Regions from separate parts of the Streptomyces sp. YKOK-I1 genome, predicted to be linked through region 4. Evidence: riboswitches for the same ligand, from Rfam matches in the RefSeq annotation. Region 4 holds a riboswitch; each other region holds the start of a gene.
The links. A riboswitch is a leader RNA that binds a small molecule or an ion and turns the genes downstream of it on or off. The one in region 4 is predicted to bind cyclic di-AMP.
Positions count from the first base shown of each region.

Region 1: another riboswitch for cyclic di-AMP. It lies ahead of ACYQ8Q_RS07865 (C40 family peptidase); the one in region 4 lies ahead of ACYQ8Q_RS28310 (C40 family peptidase).
Region 2: another riboswitch for cyclic di-AMP. It lies ahead of ACYQ8Q_RS33475 (M23 family metallopeptidase); the one in region 4 lies ahead of ACYQ8Q_RS28310 (C40 family peptidase).
Region 3: another riboswitch for cyclic di-AMP. It lies ahead of ACYQ8Q_RS38280 (M23 family metallopeptidase); the one in region 4 lies ahead of ACYQ8Q_RS28310 (C40 family peptidase).

Region 1 is NZ_BAAGDR010000001.1:1,895,969-1,899,140, reverse strand. It holds gene ACYQ8Q_RS07880 (DUF397 domain-containing protein) at 1-9, opposite strand, end outside; gene ACYQ8Q_RS07875 (helix-turn-helix domain-containing protein) at 19-879, opposite strand; gene ACYQ8Q_RS07870 (ATP-binding protein) at 1,093-1,572, shown strand; gene ACYQ8Q_RS07865 (C40 family peptidase) at 1,625-2,098, opposite strand; cyclic di-AMP (ydaO/yuaA leader) riboswitch at 2,102-2,281, opposite strand; gene ACYQ8Q_RS07860 (hypothetical protein) at 2,654-2,959, opposite strand; gene ACYQ8Q_RS07855 (ATP-dependent Clp protease proteolytic subunit) at 2,966-3,172, opposite strand, start outside.
Region 2 is NZ_BAAGDR010000001.1:7,504,182-7,507,353, reverse strand. It holds gene ACYQ8Q_RS33480 (GntR family transcriptional regulator) at 65-760, opposite strand; gene ACYQ8Q_RS33475 (M23 family metallopeptidase) at 961-1,704, opposite strand; cyclic di-AMP (ydaO/yuaA leader) riboswitch at 1,719-1,881, opposite strand; gene ACYQ8Q_RS33470 (M16 family metallopeptidase) at 2,108-3,172, opposite strand, start outside.
Region 3 is NZ_BAAGDR010000001.1:8,591,031-8,594,202, forward strand. It holds gene ACYQ8Q_RS38275 (alpha-galactosidase) at 1-1,567, shown strand, start outside; cyclic di-AMP (ydaO/yuaA leader) riboswitch at 1,872-2,030, shown strand; gene ACYQ8Q_RS38280 (M23 family metallopeptidase) at 2,035-3,006, shown strand.
Region 4 is NZ_BAAGDR010000001.1:6,345,634-6,348,805, forward strand. It holds gene ACYQ8Q_RS28305 (tellurite resistance/C4-dicarboxylate transporter family protein) at 1-524, opposite strand, end outside; gene ACYQ8Q_RS28310 (C40 family peptidase) at 616-1,770, opposite strand; cyclic di-AMP (ydaO/yuaA leader) riboswitch at 1,779-1,951, opposite strand; gene pcrA (DNA helicase PcrA) at 2,184-3,172, shown strand, end outside.

The DNA.
Region 1 (3,172 bases), 4.4 Mb from region 4:
AGCAGTCATGGTGCCTCCCTACGCGCCGTCAGCTGTCGCGGCGATGTATTCCAGTGATTCCCCGGGCGAAAGCGCATGTGCCCGAAGGGCGTTGAAGGCCTCGGTGTAGGCCTCGAGGTCTTCTTTCCGTTCGAGATAGAGGCTACTCGTCAAGTGGTCGAGAACAACCACATCCAGATCAGGGGCGCTCGAAAAAGAGAAGATAACGAAAGGTCCGGTGACACCGATATGGGCACCGGCCGCGAACGGCAGTACCTGCAAACGCACTTGGGGAAGCCGCGCCGCCTCCATCAGCCGGACGAGCTGGCGCTCCATCACCTCGGGGCCGCCCACCTCCCGCCTCAGCACCGCCTCGTCCAGCACCGCGCTCAGCCGGAGCGGTGGTTGTCTGCGCAGTACGTCCTGGCGGGCGATCCGCACCTCCACCAGGGTGTCCAACTGGTCCTCGTCCGCCCCCTCCACCGCGGCCCGGGTCACCGCGCGGGCGTACTCGGCCGTCTGGAGCAGCCCGGGTACCACCGTCGTCTCCAGCGTGCGCATCGCGCCGGCCTGTGACTCCAGGCTGATGAAGTCCCGGTAGGCGGCGGGGAGGACCCCGCGGTAGGCGTGCCACCAGTGGTCGCGCCCGCCGCTCTCCTCCGAGCCGGCCAACGCCGTCATCAGCTCCCGCAGTTGCGGATCGGTCACGCCGTAGACGTCGAGAAGTAACCGCACATCGGCCGGTTTCGTACCACTGGTGCCTGTCTCGATGCGGCTCACCTTGGACTGGTGCCAGCCGACGAGCCGGGCCGCCTCGCCGCTCGTGAGCCCCGCCCGGGCGCGCAGGCTGCGCAGTTCGGCGCCCAGCTTCCGGCGGCGTACCGCGGGACCGTGTTGCATGGGCTCCTCCTTACTCCTTATGGGTCGTCCAGAAACGCTCTGCCGTGGCAGAGTTCACCGCATTGAGCGACAGATATATGCATATCTTGGTGGATCGCCACCCGTGACGGGCGCGCTGATGGCAGTCTGGCGAAGTAGCACCAGTCCGGGACCGTAATCGAACCATCCGCAGCGTGTCGGACTCCGGTCCCGTGGGAAAGGGACGAGGTCGCCATGGCAGACCATCTGGAAGCATCCGTCACTCTGCCGAGCGAAGCCGCCTCGGTCTCCACGGCCCGCGGATTCGTGGCCGGCACGCTGGACGAATGGGGACTGCCGGCGGACACGGAGACGGCCGACGCCATCCGGCTGATCGTCTCCGAACTCGCCACCAACGCCGTGCAGCACACCTTCGGTCAGTCCCCCACCTTCACGGTGGACCTGGTGCTCGACCGCGACGAACGGCTGTGCATCGGCGTCACCGACAGCCACCCGCGCTTCCCCAAACGACTGCCGGCCGCCGTCCAGCAGGACAACGGCCGAGGCATGGTGATCATTCGCTGGCTGACCGCCGAACGCGGCGGCAGGCTCAGGGTGCGCCCCACACGGGAGGGCGGCAAGACGGTCACGGTCGAGCTGCCGTGGGCCGTCCCGGCGGAGCCGGCGGCCCGCGCCGCGGGGCTCCCGCGGCCGGGCGAGCTCCCGGGGCGGTGAGGACGCGTCAGGGGGACGCCGTCACCACCCCGGGAAGCGGTGCTCCCCGGCCCTAGCGGACCCGGCCGTACCAGACGCTCTTGGTCCAGATCTTCTCCAGCTTGACCCAGCTGCCGGTCTTCGGCGAGTGCCAGATCTTGCCGTGCCCGGCGTAGATCCCGACGTGGTAGACGCTCGATCCGGAGTGGAAGAACACCAGGTCGCCGGCCTTGCGGCTGGAGGCCGAGATGTGGCGCGTCTTGTTGTACTGCTGCGCCGCCGTGCGCGGCAGCGTCTTGCCCGCCTTCTTGAACGAGTACATCGTGAGACCTGAGCAGTCGAACCTCTTGGGTCCGGCGGCTCCGTACTTGTACGGTGCACCCTTCTTGGAGGCCGCGACCTGGAGCGCCTTCGTCGCCGGCGTGGCGGCTGCCGCGTCGGCGGCCACCCCGGGGATCACGATCGAGCCGCCCACGGCGGCGATGGCGAACGCGGAGGCCGTACCGGCCCGGGCCATGAGCGACGGGACACGATTGAGCGCAGTCATGCGCAACCCTTCGTCAACCGCCTGTGAAGGATGACCTGTCGGATTCGGGCTGACAAAGGTGCCCGGCCGCTCACGCGGCTTCACCCCAAGGGCTGCTCGACCCGGTCATGGCGTGACCGTTCCGGCGACCCGTCGTGCTTGGGTCCTCCACTCCTGCCGATGCACTCCTGTCGACGGGTCAATCCGGGCAGCGGCAGGACTCGGCGTCCGCCCGGACCGCCCCGCCGCTTGTGGCGGGGACTTGTCGTCAGACACGGATCTTGACTCACCGTTGACCGAAATTCCCAATGGAACCGGTGATTTGTGGGGTTACTCACCATTCACCTGTTCGGGTGAACACCCTGATGGGTTATCAGGTGTCAAGACCGCAAAAGGCCTCCCGACCTGGGCCGCTACCCCTTGTGCCGCCCCGTGAAACGGCGCCTTCGGCGCAGTGCGCTCGTCCGCAAGAAGAGCCCCGGCTACGCCGAACGGGGGTAACTCGACTGGTCCGTTTCAAGTCCGGCCCGGACGTCGCGGTCACGAGGACGGCGCGGCGGGCCGGACGCCGGTCGGTCAACTGTCGGAGAGCGGAGGCACCGTGACGCGCGCCGTGCGGCGCTCCCCGTCCAGGACGCGCAGCGCCCGCGCGAGGGTCGGCGCATGCAGCTCGCTCTCGCCCCGCTGGTGCATCAGCGTCAGGGCGTCGCGCAGCTCCGCCGCCCTCGCCACCAGCGCCTGGGCGGCCCTGAGGCCCCGGTAGGTGTCACCGTCGTGCGCGGGATTGATCCGCCCGAGCAGATCCACCACGTCCAGATAACGGTCGATCAGCTCGGCCTCGGCGCGGGTGAGCGCCGGCAGCGGCGGCAGGTCGGGCACCATCGCTGCTCACCTCGCCCCGGAGAGGTCGCGCCGGCTGGGGACGACCCCGTCCACCAGCCCGTACGCCATGGCCTGCGGCGCGGTCAGGATCAGGTCCCGCTCAATGTCCTCGGTCACCTGTTCGGGACTGCGCCCGGTGTGCCGTACCAGCATCTCCTCCATCAGGTCCCGGGTGCGCGCCAGCTCCTCGGCCTGGATCGCCAGGTCACTGGC
Region 2 (3,172 bases), 1.2 Mb from region 4:
GCACGGAAAGGGCAGCGGAAATACTGCTCCGCCAAATATCCCTTCTTTGTATACGGCCCCCGTGTTAATGCCGCAGACCCGTCATGTTTACGGGAGGTTGCGAAGTCCTCACACGGTCGGCGCGGTCCCCGCCGCCGGCGAAACGCAGCCGGTGGGCGGCCGTCGCGCGCTCGGTGTGCAGCGCCGTGACCGTCCGCGCGCGCTCCTGGTCGCCGCGCGCCACCGCGTCCACGATCGCGCCGTGCTCGGTCCAGGACTCCACGGGGTCCGCGGGCGCCTCCACCGCGTACATCCAGGCGATCTTGTGGCGGAGCTGGGTGAGCATCGACGTCAGGGCGTGGCTCCCGGAGGCCTGGGCGAGCGTCTCGTGGAACCAGCCGCCCAGCGAGCGCAGATCCTCGCTGTTGCCCCTGCGGGCCCGCTCCTGGCCCAGCCGGACGAGGCCGCGCAGCACCTTCAGATGCGCCTCGGTGCGCCGCTGGGCGGCCCGGGCGGCGCCCAGCGGCTCCAGGAGCATGCGCATCTCCAGGAGGTCGGCCGCCTCCTGCTCGGTCGGCTCCGCGACGCACGCGCCCGCGTGCCGCCGGGTGACGACGAAACCCTCGGCCTCCAGGGTGCGCAGCGCCTCCCGTACGGGGACGCGCGAGACGCCGTAGCGGCGGGCGAGGAGGTCCTCGGTGAGGCGGCTGCCGCGCTCGTAGACACCCGCGACGATGTCGTCCCGGATGGCCGTGCACACCGAGTGCGCCGGAATACGCATGACCGCCTCCGTCTTAATCCCCGTGAAACGTCGCCGAGCTCCGCCGATTGACGTGTGTTCCGTGACTCTATTGCAATGAGCCGGAATTTCCGACGGCGGACCGGAATCCAGGGATATTTTTTGGACAGCGGAGTCCCGAAAACGGCGAAAGCCCCGGCCGGTGGGGCCGGGGCTCGGAAACGCGGTGTCGCCGGGTGGCGTCAGACGTTGACGCCGTGCTGGCGGAGGTAGGCGACCGGGTCGATGTCGGAGCCGTACTCCGCCGTGGTACGGGCCTCGAAGTGCAGATGCGGGCCGGTGACGTTGCCGGTCGCGCCGGACAGGCCGATCTGCTGCCCCGGGGTGACCTGCTGGCCCACCGAGACGCCGATGGAGGAGAGGTGACCGTACTGGGTGTACGTCCCGTCGTTCATCCTGATGACGACATTGTTGCCGTACGACCCTCCCCAGCCCGCCTCGACGACGGTGCCGAGACCGACCGCGTGCACGGGCGTGCCGCTGGCGGCGTGGAAGTCGATGCCGGTGTGGCTGCCGGAGGACCACAGCGAGCTGCTCGCGTGGTAGCCCGTGGAGACGTAGGAGTCGGTGATCGGCAACACGAAGGCGTTCAGACGCTTGCGCTCGGCCTCACGGGCGGCACGCACGCGTGCCTCGCGCTCCTCCACGGCCTTCTTGGCGGCGGCCTTGCGCGCGGCTTCCTCGAAGGCGGCCTTCTTCTGCAGGGCGACCTGGTCGTCGACCTGTTCGGCGACGGCCTCGCCGGCGGTGACGACCGGGATCAGCCCGGTCTGCTCGGGGGTCGGCTCCGCGGCGAGGGCCGGGGTGGAGGCGACGGTGGCCATGACACCGGTGGTGGTCAGCGCCGCGAAACCCGCCGCGCGGACGGTGGTGCGCTGCATCCGGCTGGGCCGGCGGTGCTTCCCGGTGGTGCAGGTGTACGCCATGAAGGGCGAGCGGTCCTTTCCTTCCCTCTCGCCTACCGGGTTAGCTGACGGGTTCGGAGCAGGAAGGTCTCCTACGGACCCCCTCGCTCACGCGCGGGCGCCCGATTCACCCCAGGGACTTCATGGGTCCCCGGCTCCCCTGGCTCGCGCCGTACGGGGACTCGGCGATGACTGCCCGGTGCCGCGGATGCGGCGCGGTGCCTGACGAACAGCCGGGCCGACGGTATGCGGGACCGTTATCAATCCTCAAACGGATCACGGTTTTTGTAGCGCACGCCACAGCGCAGACACACAACCTCCGCATCAATTCGGACATCTTGCGGCCCTGGGACAACGCCCGGGACAACGCCCGGGAGGACGCCTTCGTCGCCCCGGGGCCGCAGCATGTCCGCCTCGCCCGCGTCTACTCGGCGGGGACGACGGTGACTTCGCCGATCCCGAGCGCCTCGACGGGCTCCTTGATCTGCGCGGCGTCACCGACGAGGACGGTCACCAGGCGGTCCACCGGGAAGGCGCTCACGGCCGCCGCGGTGGCCTCCACCGTGCCGGTCGCGGCGAGCTGCCGGTAGAGCGTGGCCTGGTAGTCGTCGGGCAGGAACTGCTCGACCTGGTCGGCCAGCGTGCTCGCGACGGCCGCCGCGGTCTCGTACTTCAGCGGCGCCACGCCCACCAGGTTCTGCACGGCGACATCGCGCTCGGCGTCCGTCAGGCCCTCGGCCGCAAGGGTGCGCAGCACCTTCCACAGGTCGTCCAGGGCGGGACCGGTGTTCGGCGTGTCGACGGAGCCGCTGATGGCGAGCATCGCGGCGCCCGAGCCGTCCGGGGCGGAGCGCAGGACCTGCCCGAAGGCGCGCACGCCGTACGTGTAGCCCTTCTCCTCGCGCAGGACGCGGTCCAGCCGGGAGGTGAGGGTGCCGCCGAGGCAGTACGTGCCGAGGACCTGGGCGGCCCACACGCGCGCGTGCCGGTCGGCGCCGATCCGGCCGATGAGCAGCTGCGTCTGGACCGCGCCGGGGCGGTCCACGATGACGACGCGGCCGGTGTCGTCGGCGGTCACCGGCGGCACGGGCCGCTGCTGGGCCGGGGAGCCCGTCCAGGCGCCCAGGGTCTCGCCCAGGAGTGCGGCCAGGTCGACGCCCGTGAGGTCGCCGACGACGACCGCGGTGGACGTGGCCGGCCGGACGTGACGCTCGTAGAAGGCCCGCACGGCGGCGGAGTCGATCTTCTCGACGGTCTCCGCGGTGCCCTGGCGGGGCCGCGACATCCGCACGGTCGCCGGGAACAGCTCCTTGGAGAGCTCCTTGGCGGCGCGGCGGGAGGGGTTGGCCAGCTCGTGCGGGATCTCGTCCAGCCGGTTGTGGACCAGACGCTCGACCTCGCTGTCGGCGAAGGCGGGCGCGCGCAGGGCGTCGGCGAGCAGGCCGAGCGCCTTGGGCAGCCGGGAGGCGGGCACCTCCAGGCTGATCCG
Region 3 (3,172 bases), 2.2 Mb from region 4:
CGCCGAGTCCCGGCTGGTGCAGGCCCCGCTGACCTACGGCGAGAAGATCATCGGCAGCCGGCGTGGCCACACCGGTCACCAGTACCTGCCCTGGGTCGCCCTCGACACCGACGCGACCGAGGAACGCGGCGAGGTCTACGGCTGCGCCCTCGGCTGGTCCGGTTCCTGGCGTATCGCCGTCGCCCAACTCCCGGACGCGCGCGTGCAGATCACCGGCGGCGCCGGGTACGACGACTCCGGTCTGCTGCGGCTGGCTGCGGAGGAGTCCTTCACCACGCCGCTGTTCGCCGGTCTGTGGAGCGACGCGGGCTTCGGCGGGGCCAGCCGCGCCTGGCACGCCTACCAGCGCGCCCATGTGATCCCGGACGCCGAGCGGGACCGGCCGGTGCTGTTCAACTCCTGGGAGGCCACCTTCTTCGACATCTCCGAGGAGCAGCAGGCCACCCTCGCCCGGCGGGCCGCGGCGATCGGCGTCGAGCTGTTCGTCGTCGACGACGGCTGGTTCGGCGCCCGCACCGGCGACCACGCCGGCCTCGGCGACTGGTGGCCCAACCCGGACCGCTTCCCGAAGGGCCTCAAGCCCCTCGCCGACTACGTGCACGCCCTCGACATGCAGTTCGGCATCTGGGTCGAGCCCGAGATGGTCAACCCGGACAGCGATCTGTACCGGGCGCACCCGGACTGGGTCCAGTTCCAACCGGGACGAAAGCGGACGGAGTTCCGCAATCAGCTCATGCTGAACCTGGCGCGCGAGGATGTCCAGGAGTACCTCTGGGAGCGGCTCGACGGTCTGCTGTCCAGCGCCCCCATCGACTACGTCAAGTGGGACTTCAACCGCTGCTTCACCGACGCCGGCTGGCCGGACGACCCCTACCCGCAGCGCCTGTGGGTGGACCACGTGCGCGCCCTCTACGCCCTGCTGGACCGGCTGCGGGCGGCCCACCCGGGGGTGGCCTTCGAGTCCTGCTCGGGCGGCGGCGGACGGATCGACCTCGGCATCCTGGCCCGCACCGACCAGGTGTGGACCTCCGACAACACCGACCCGCTCGACCGGCTCGACATCCAGCACGGCTTCAGCCAGATCCACCCCGCGCGCGTGATGGCCGCCTGGGTCACCGACAGCCCCAACACCCAGCTCAACGGCCGGATCAGCTCGCTGCGCTTCCGGTTCGTCAGCGCCATGGCCGGGGTGCTCGGGGTCGGCGGCGACCTCTCCGAGTGGACCGAGGAGGAGCTCGCCGAGGCCCGCCGCTGGGTGGACCTCTACAAGGAGATCCGGCCCCTCGTCCAGCGCGGCGACCAGTACCGGCTGCGCCCTCCGGCCGGCGGGCTGAGCGCCGTCCAGTACGTCCGCGGCGACGAGACCGTCGTCCTCGCCTGGCTCCAGGCCCAGCGCTACGGCGAGCCGGTCCCGGTGCTGCGCCTGCGCGGCCTGGACCCGGCGGCGTCGTACGAATGCCGCGAAACGGGCGAAGTTCACCGGGGTGCGGTGCTGTTGCACCACGGGCTGCGGACCGGGCTGCGCGGCGACCTCGATGCGACGGTTATCCGTCTGCGTCGCATCTGAGAGTTCTGTCCGAATTGAAGCCTTCGTTCCAAGTCGCTCTGGAATAAGGGATCCTGGAGGGGTATTACGTGAGCAGGGTCATATCCGTGACCCTGTGTCGCCCGTCATGTTCACGTAATCAGAGTGCTTTTCCAGGGTGTTAGCCGAAATTCCCCGTGTCTGTTGCACGGAGCGTCACTGGGAATTCGCACAGCGGATCAAGAGAAAGGCGTGAACAGGGCAACCACTGCTTGTTCCTGTGCGTCTTGGTCGCTTACGTTCCACACCAATCCGGACGGACGCCGAATCCTGCCGCCGCCCGGAATCCGCACACTCACCCGTGCACGGCAGGAGCGGGGGACCCACAGGCAGAACCGCCTGCTCCGGTCTCCGGAACAGGCTTGGGGTAAAGCCGCGACCCGTCGCGGCCGGGCATCTCCAGTCCGCACCCGACAGCTCACCTCGCAGGCGCCGGAGAGGAATTCGCCATGCCCGCGAAGGGTAAGCACCGCCGCCCGAAGACCCAGCGCTTCACCCGCTCCATCGCCGTCGCCGGAACCGGCGGGGCCGCACTCGCCCTCCCGCTCATGGGGGCCACCGGCGCCCACGCGGCCACCGCCGACTCGGTTTCCCGGTCGGCCGCCCAGGCCATTTCGACGTCGGTCGCGGAAAGCGCCGTACAGGCCGCTCCGGTGTCGCGGAAGTCCGCCGCCTCCAGTACGCGGACCTACACCGTGCGGGCCGGCGACTACCTCGCCAAGATCGCCGACGAGCAGAAGGTCAGCGGTGGCTGGCAGAAGCTGTACGCGGACAACCGTGAGGCCGTCGGCGGCAATCCGTCGCTGATCCACCCCGGCCTCGAGCTGTCGATCGGCAAGAAGGCGGCGAGCACCAAGTCGTCGTCCGGTTCGTCCGGTTCCTCCTCGTCGAAGTCGTCGCAGTCCTCGCAGTCGTCGTCCTCCGCGAAGTCCTCCGACGCGAAGTCCTCGACGTCGTCGTCCTCCTCGAACACGGCCGCCCAGGACACCGGGAGCGGCACGAGCACCTCCAGCGGCTACACCCTGCCGGTGTCCGGCGCGACCGTCGGAACGGGCTACCGCGTGGCCGGCAGCATGTGGTCCAGCGGCTACCACACCGGTGTCGACTTCGTCGTCCCGACCGGCACCTCCCTCAAGGCCATAGCCGCGGGCACGGTCGTCTCCGCCGGCTGGGGCGGCGCGTACGGCAACCAGGTCGTCATCAAGCTCAACGACGGCTACTACGCCCAGTACGCCCACCTGTCGCAGCTCTCGGTCTCGGCCGGTCAGACGGTGACCGCGGGCCAGCAGATCGGTCTCTCCGGCGCCACCGGCAATGTGACCGGCCCGCACCTGCACTTCGAGATCCGCACCACGCCGAACTACGGATCCGACGTGGACCCCGTCGCCTATCTCCGCTCCCACGGCGTCGCCGTCGGCTGACCCCCGCCGACGCCGATCGCCGATCGCGCCTGACGCGCACGCCTGACACGCAGGCGAAGGCCGGACCCGAGCCCCGGGTCCGGCCTTCACTTTGCGTGTTCATGATCGTCGTATTGCGGTCTCGTGGCATCCCTTTTCGCCCCATCGACAGCCGGGTCAGGGTGGG
Region 4 (3,172 bases):
CAGAACAGCACGAGCGCCGTGTGCGCCGGCCAGGCGAGGGTCTCGGCCTTCGCCAGGGTCGCGCCCAGCACCGCTAGCCCCTCGGTGGCCACACAGCACAGGAACACGGCTCCGGGCATCCGGCGGTCCCGGTGGCTCATGACGCGTCGCACGACCTGCCGTACGACACCGGTCATCAGCACCGGCCACAGCACGGCCGCCAACGCCAGCAGCGCCCAGGCCAAGGTCTGCCGGCCCAGCGCCGAGACGCCCGTGCCGAGCACGGTCGTGGCGGCCACGGCGGTCAGCCCGGCCGGTGTGCCCGCCTCCGCCAGCCAGCGACGGCGCTCCCACAGGAGCCGTACGGCGAAGTCGGCGGCCAGCGCCACCCAGGCCGCGCCGGCCAGGGCCAGCGCGGCCTGGGACAGGATCTCGTGTCCCGCCAGGCGCAGTCCGATGGACAGGACGCCGGTGGCCAGCACGGCGGCTCCGGCCGCCGGCGGACGCCGCGCCCACCAGGCGCGCAGGGAGGAGGTGCCGGGCATGGGCCCGATGCTAAGGACGCGAAGCGGCTCACACGGCGGCACACGCGCGTAGTCGCAAAAAACGACCTGCACGCGCGTGCCCGCACATGGCTCAGGCCGGGCGGACCACGCTGTGGATGCCCGACTCGCCGTCGTAGTAGATCGACTCCTCGCGGACGTACGCGCCCGGCTTCGGGGCGTGGATCATCATGCCGTTGCCGATGTAGATGCCGACGTGGCTGATGTCGTCGTAGAAGAAGACCAGGTCGCCGGGGCGGGCGTCGGCGAGCGAGACGGTGGTGCCGGCGTTCACCTGGTCGTAGGTGGTGCGCGGCAGGGAGACGCCGGCGGCCTTCCAGGCGGCCTGGGTGAGGCCGGAGCAGTCGTAGGAGTCGGGGCCGGTGGCGCCCCAGACGTACGGCTTGCCGATCTGCGCACGGGCGAACGCGAGCGCCTTCTCGGCCTTGGTGGTGTACGAGGAGTCCGACGACGAGGAAGAAGAAGACGACGAAGAGGATGAAGAGGACGACGTGCCGGTGTCCTGCCGGGCGGCCTGTGCCGCCTGCTGCCGGGCCAGCTCGGCCGCCTCGCGTGCGGCCTCCTCCTGCTTCTGCTTCTCGATCTCCGCCAGCCGCGCCTTCTCCTGCGCCGTCAGCTGCGACAGCAGCTCGCGCGCGTCGCCGAGCTTCTTCTGGACGGCGGCCTTGGCGGTCTTCAGATCGCTCTGGGTGTCGTCGAGCGTCGCGAGGCTCTCGGCGGCCTCCTGGCGCTTGCGCATCGTCGCCGACTGCTCGGTGACGTAGTCGTCGACGGCGCCCTTCTGGCGGTCGGTCAGCCGGCCCATCAGCTGGGTCTGGTCGAAGTAGTCCTGCGGGGAGTCGGCCAGTAGGAACGTCGCCGTGTCGGGCGCGGAGGCGCCGGTGCGGTACTGGGCGGCGGCGAAGGAACCGAGTTCCTCCCGTGCCTCGTTGAGCTTCTGGGTGCGCTTCGCGACGTCGTCGAGGAGACCGTCGACGTGCTTGCGCTGCTTGGTCGTCTTCTCCTTGGCGGCGTTGTACTTCTCGGTCGCCGACTCGGCCTGGCGGTAGAGGTCGTCGACCTTCTTCTCGACCTCCTCCAGGCTCGGCTTGCCGTCGTCGGCAGGAGCGGCGTTCGCCGACTGGGAGAGCAGGGCCACGGAGGTGAGCGCGGCGGTGGCCAGGGCGGGCGTGCGTATGCCCGCCACGCGGCTGCCCGAAAAGCGCGGCTTGCGGTGCTGCGACGCCAAGAGAGGCGACTCCTTCCATCTCCCGCCTACCGGGTTAGCTGTCGGGTTCGGGCGGATGGTTCGGAAGGGCGCCCTACGGCCGCCTCCCGCTGGGGAGTCGGGCCGATTCACCCCGGGGTCTCGGTGGGTCCCCGGCTCCGGCTGCCGCACAGGGGCGCACCGGACTCGGCGGAGGCCGTACGGCCCGGCGAGGTTTCGCCGGTGGGGATCCGCGTGGCCTGCCCGGCACGGTAGCCAACTCGTGTGGTCCGTGTGAAGGTTGATGGGCGATATGCCCGATACATTTTCGTTATCTTATGCAAAGCCAGGACACGGAATCACGTGCTGTGATACCGCCGCCTCGGAAGGTGAGGGCGGAGATGTTCGGGGGACGGCCGCGCGTTGTCAGTGGGGCACCCTAGACTCGGAGAGCGATGAGCAGCCTCTTTGACGACAGCTTCCTGGCGAACCTCCAGGCCCCCGCCGGCCGCGAGGAGGAACCCCCGCCGCCGCCCGAGGACGATCACGTTCCGGAGTCGGTTCCGGACGATCTGTTCGGCGGGAAGTTCGACGTGCCCCCGGACCGATGGGGGTCCCCCCGCTCGAGCGGAGCCGAGAGCGGGGGAGGGTACTACCGCGACGGCGCCCCCCGCCCGGTGATCGACGCGGCCGCCCTCCTGGAAGGGCTCAACGACAACCAGCGCGCGGCCGTCGTGCACGCCGGCACCCCCCTGCTCATCGTCGCCGGAGCCGGTTCCGGCAAGACGCGCGTGCTCACCCACCGCATCGCCCACCTCCTGGCCGAGCGCGGCGTCCATCCGGGCCAGATCCTCGCGATCACCTTCACCAACAAGGCCGCGGGCGAGATGAAGGAGCGCGTCGAGCAGCTCGTCGGCCCGCGCGCGAACGCGATGTGGGTGATGACCTTCCACAGCGCGTGCGTACGGATCCTGCGGCGCGAGTCGAAGAAGCTCGGCTTCACGTCCTCCTTCTCGATCTACGACGCCGCCGACTCCAAGCGGCTGATGGCCCTGGTCTGCCGTGACCTGGACCTCGACCCCAAGCGCTTCCCGCCGAAGTCCTTCAGCGCCAAGATCAGCAACCTGAAGAACGAGCTGATCGACGAGGAGGACTTCGCCGCCCAGGCCGGCGACGGCTTCGAGAAGACCCTCGCGCAGGCCTACGCGATGTACCAGTCCCGGCTCCGCGAGGCCAACGCGCTCGACTTCGACGACCTGATCATGACCACGGTCAATCTGCTGCGCGCCTTCCCCGATGTCGCCGAGCACTACCGCCGCCGCTTCCGCCATGTCCTCGTCGACGAGTACCAGGACACCAACCACGCCCAGTACGCCCTGGTCAGGGAGCTGGTGGGCACCTCCGAGCACCCGGTCGACGTCCCGCCCAACGACTACGACGTGCC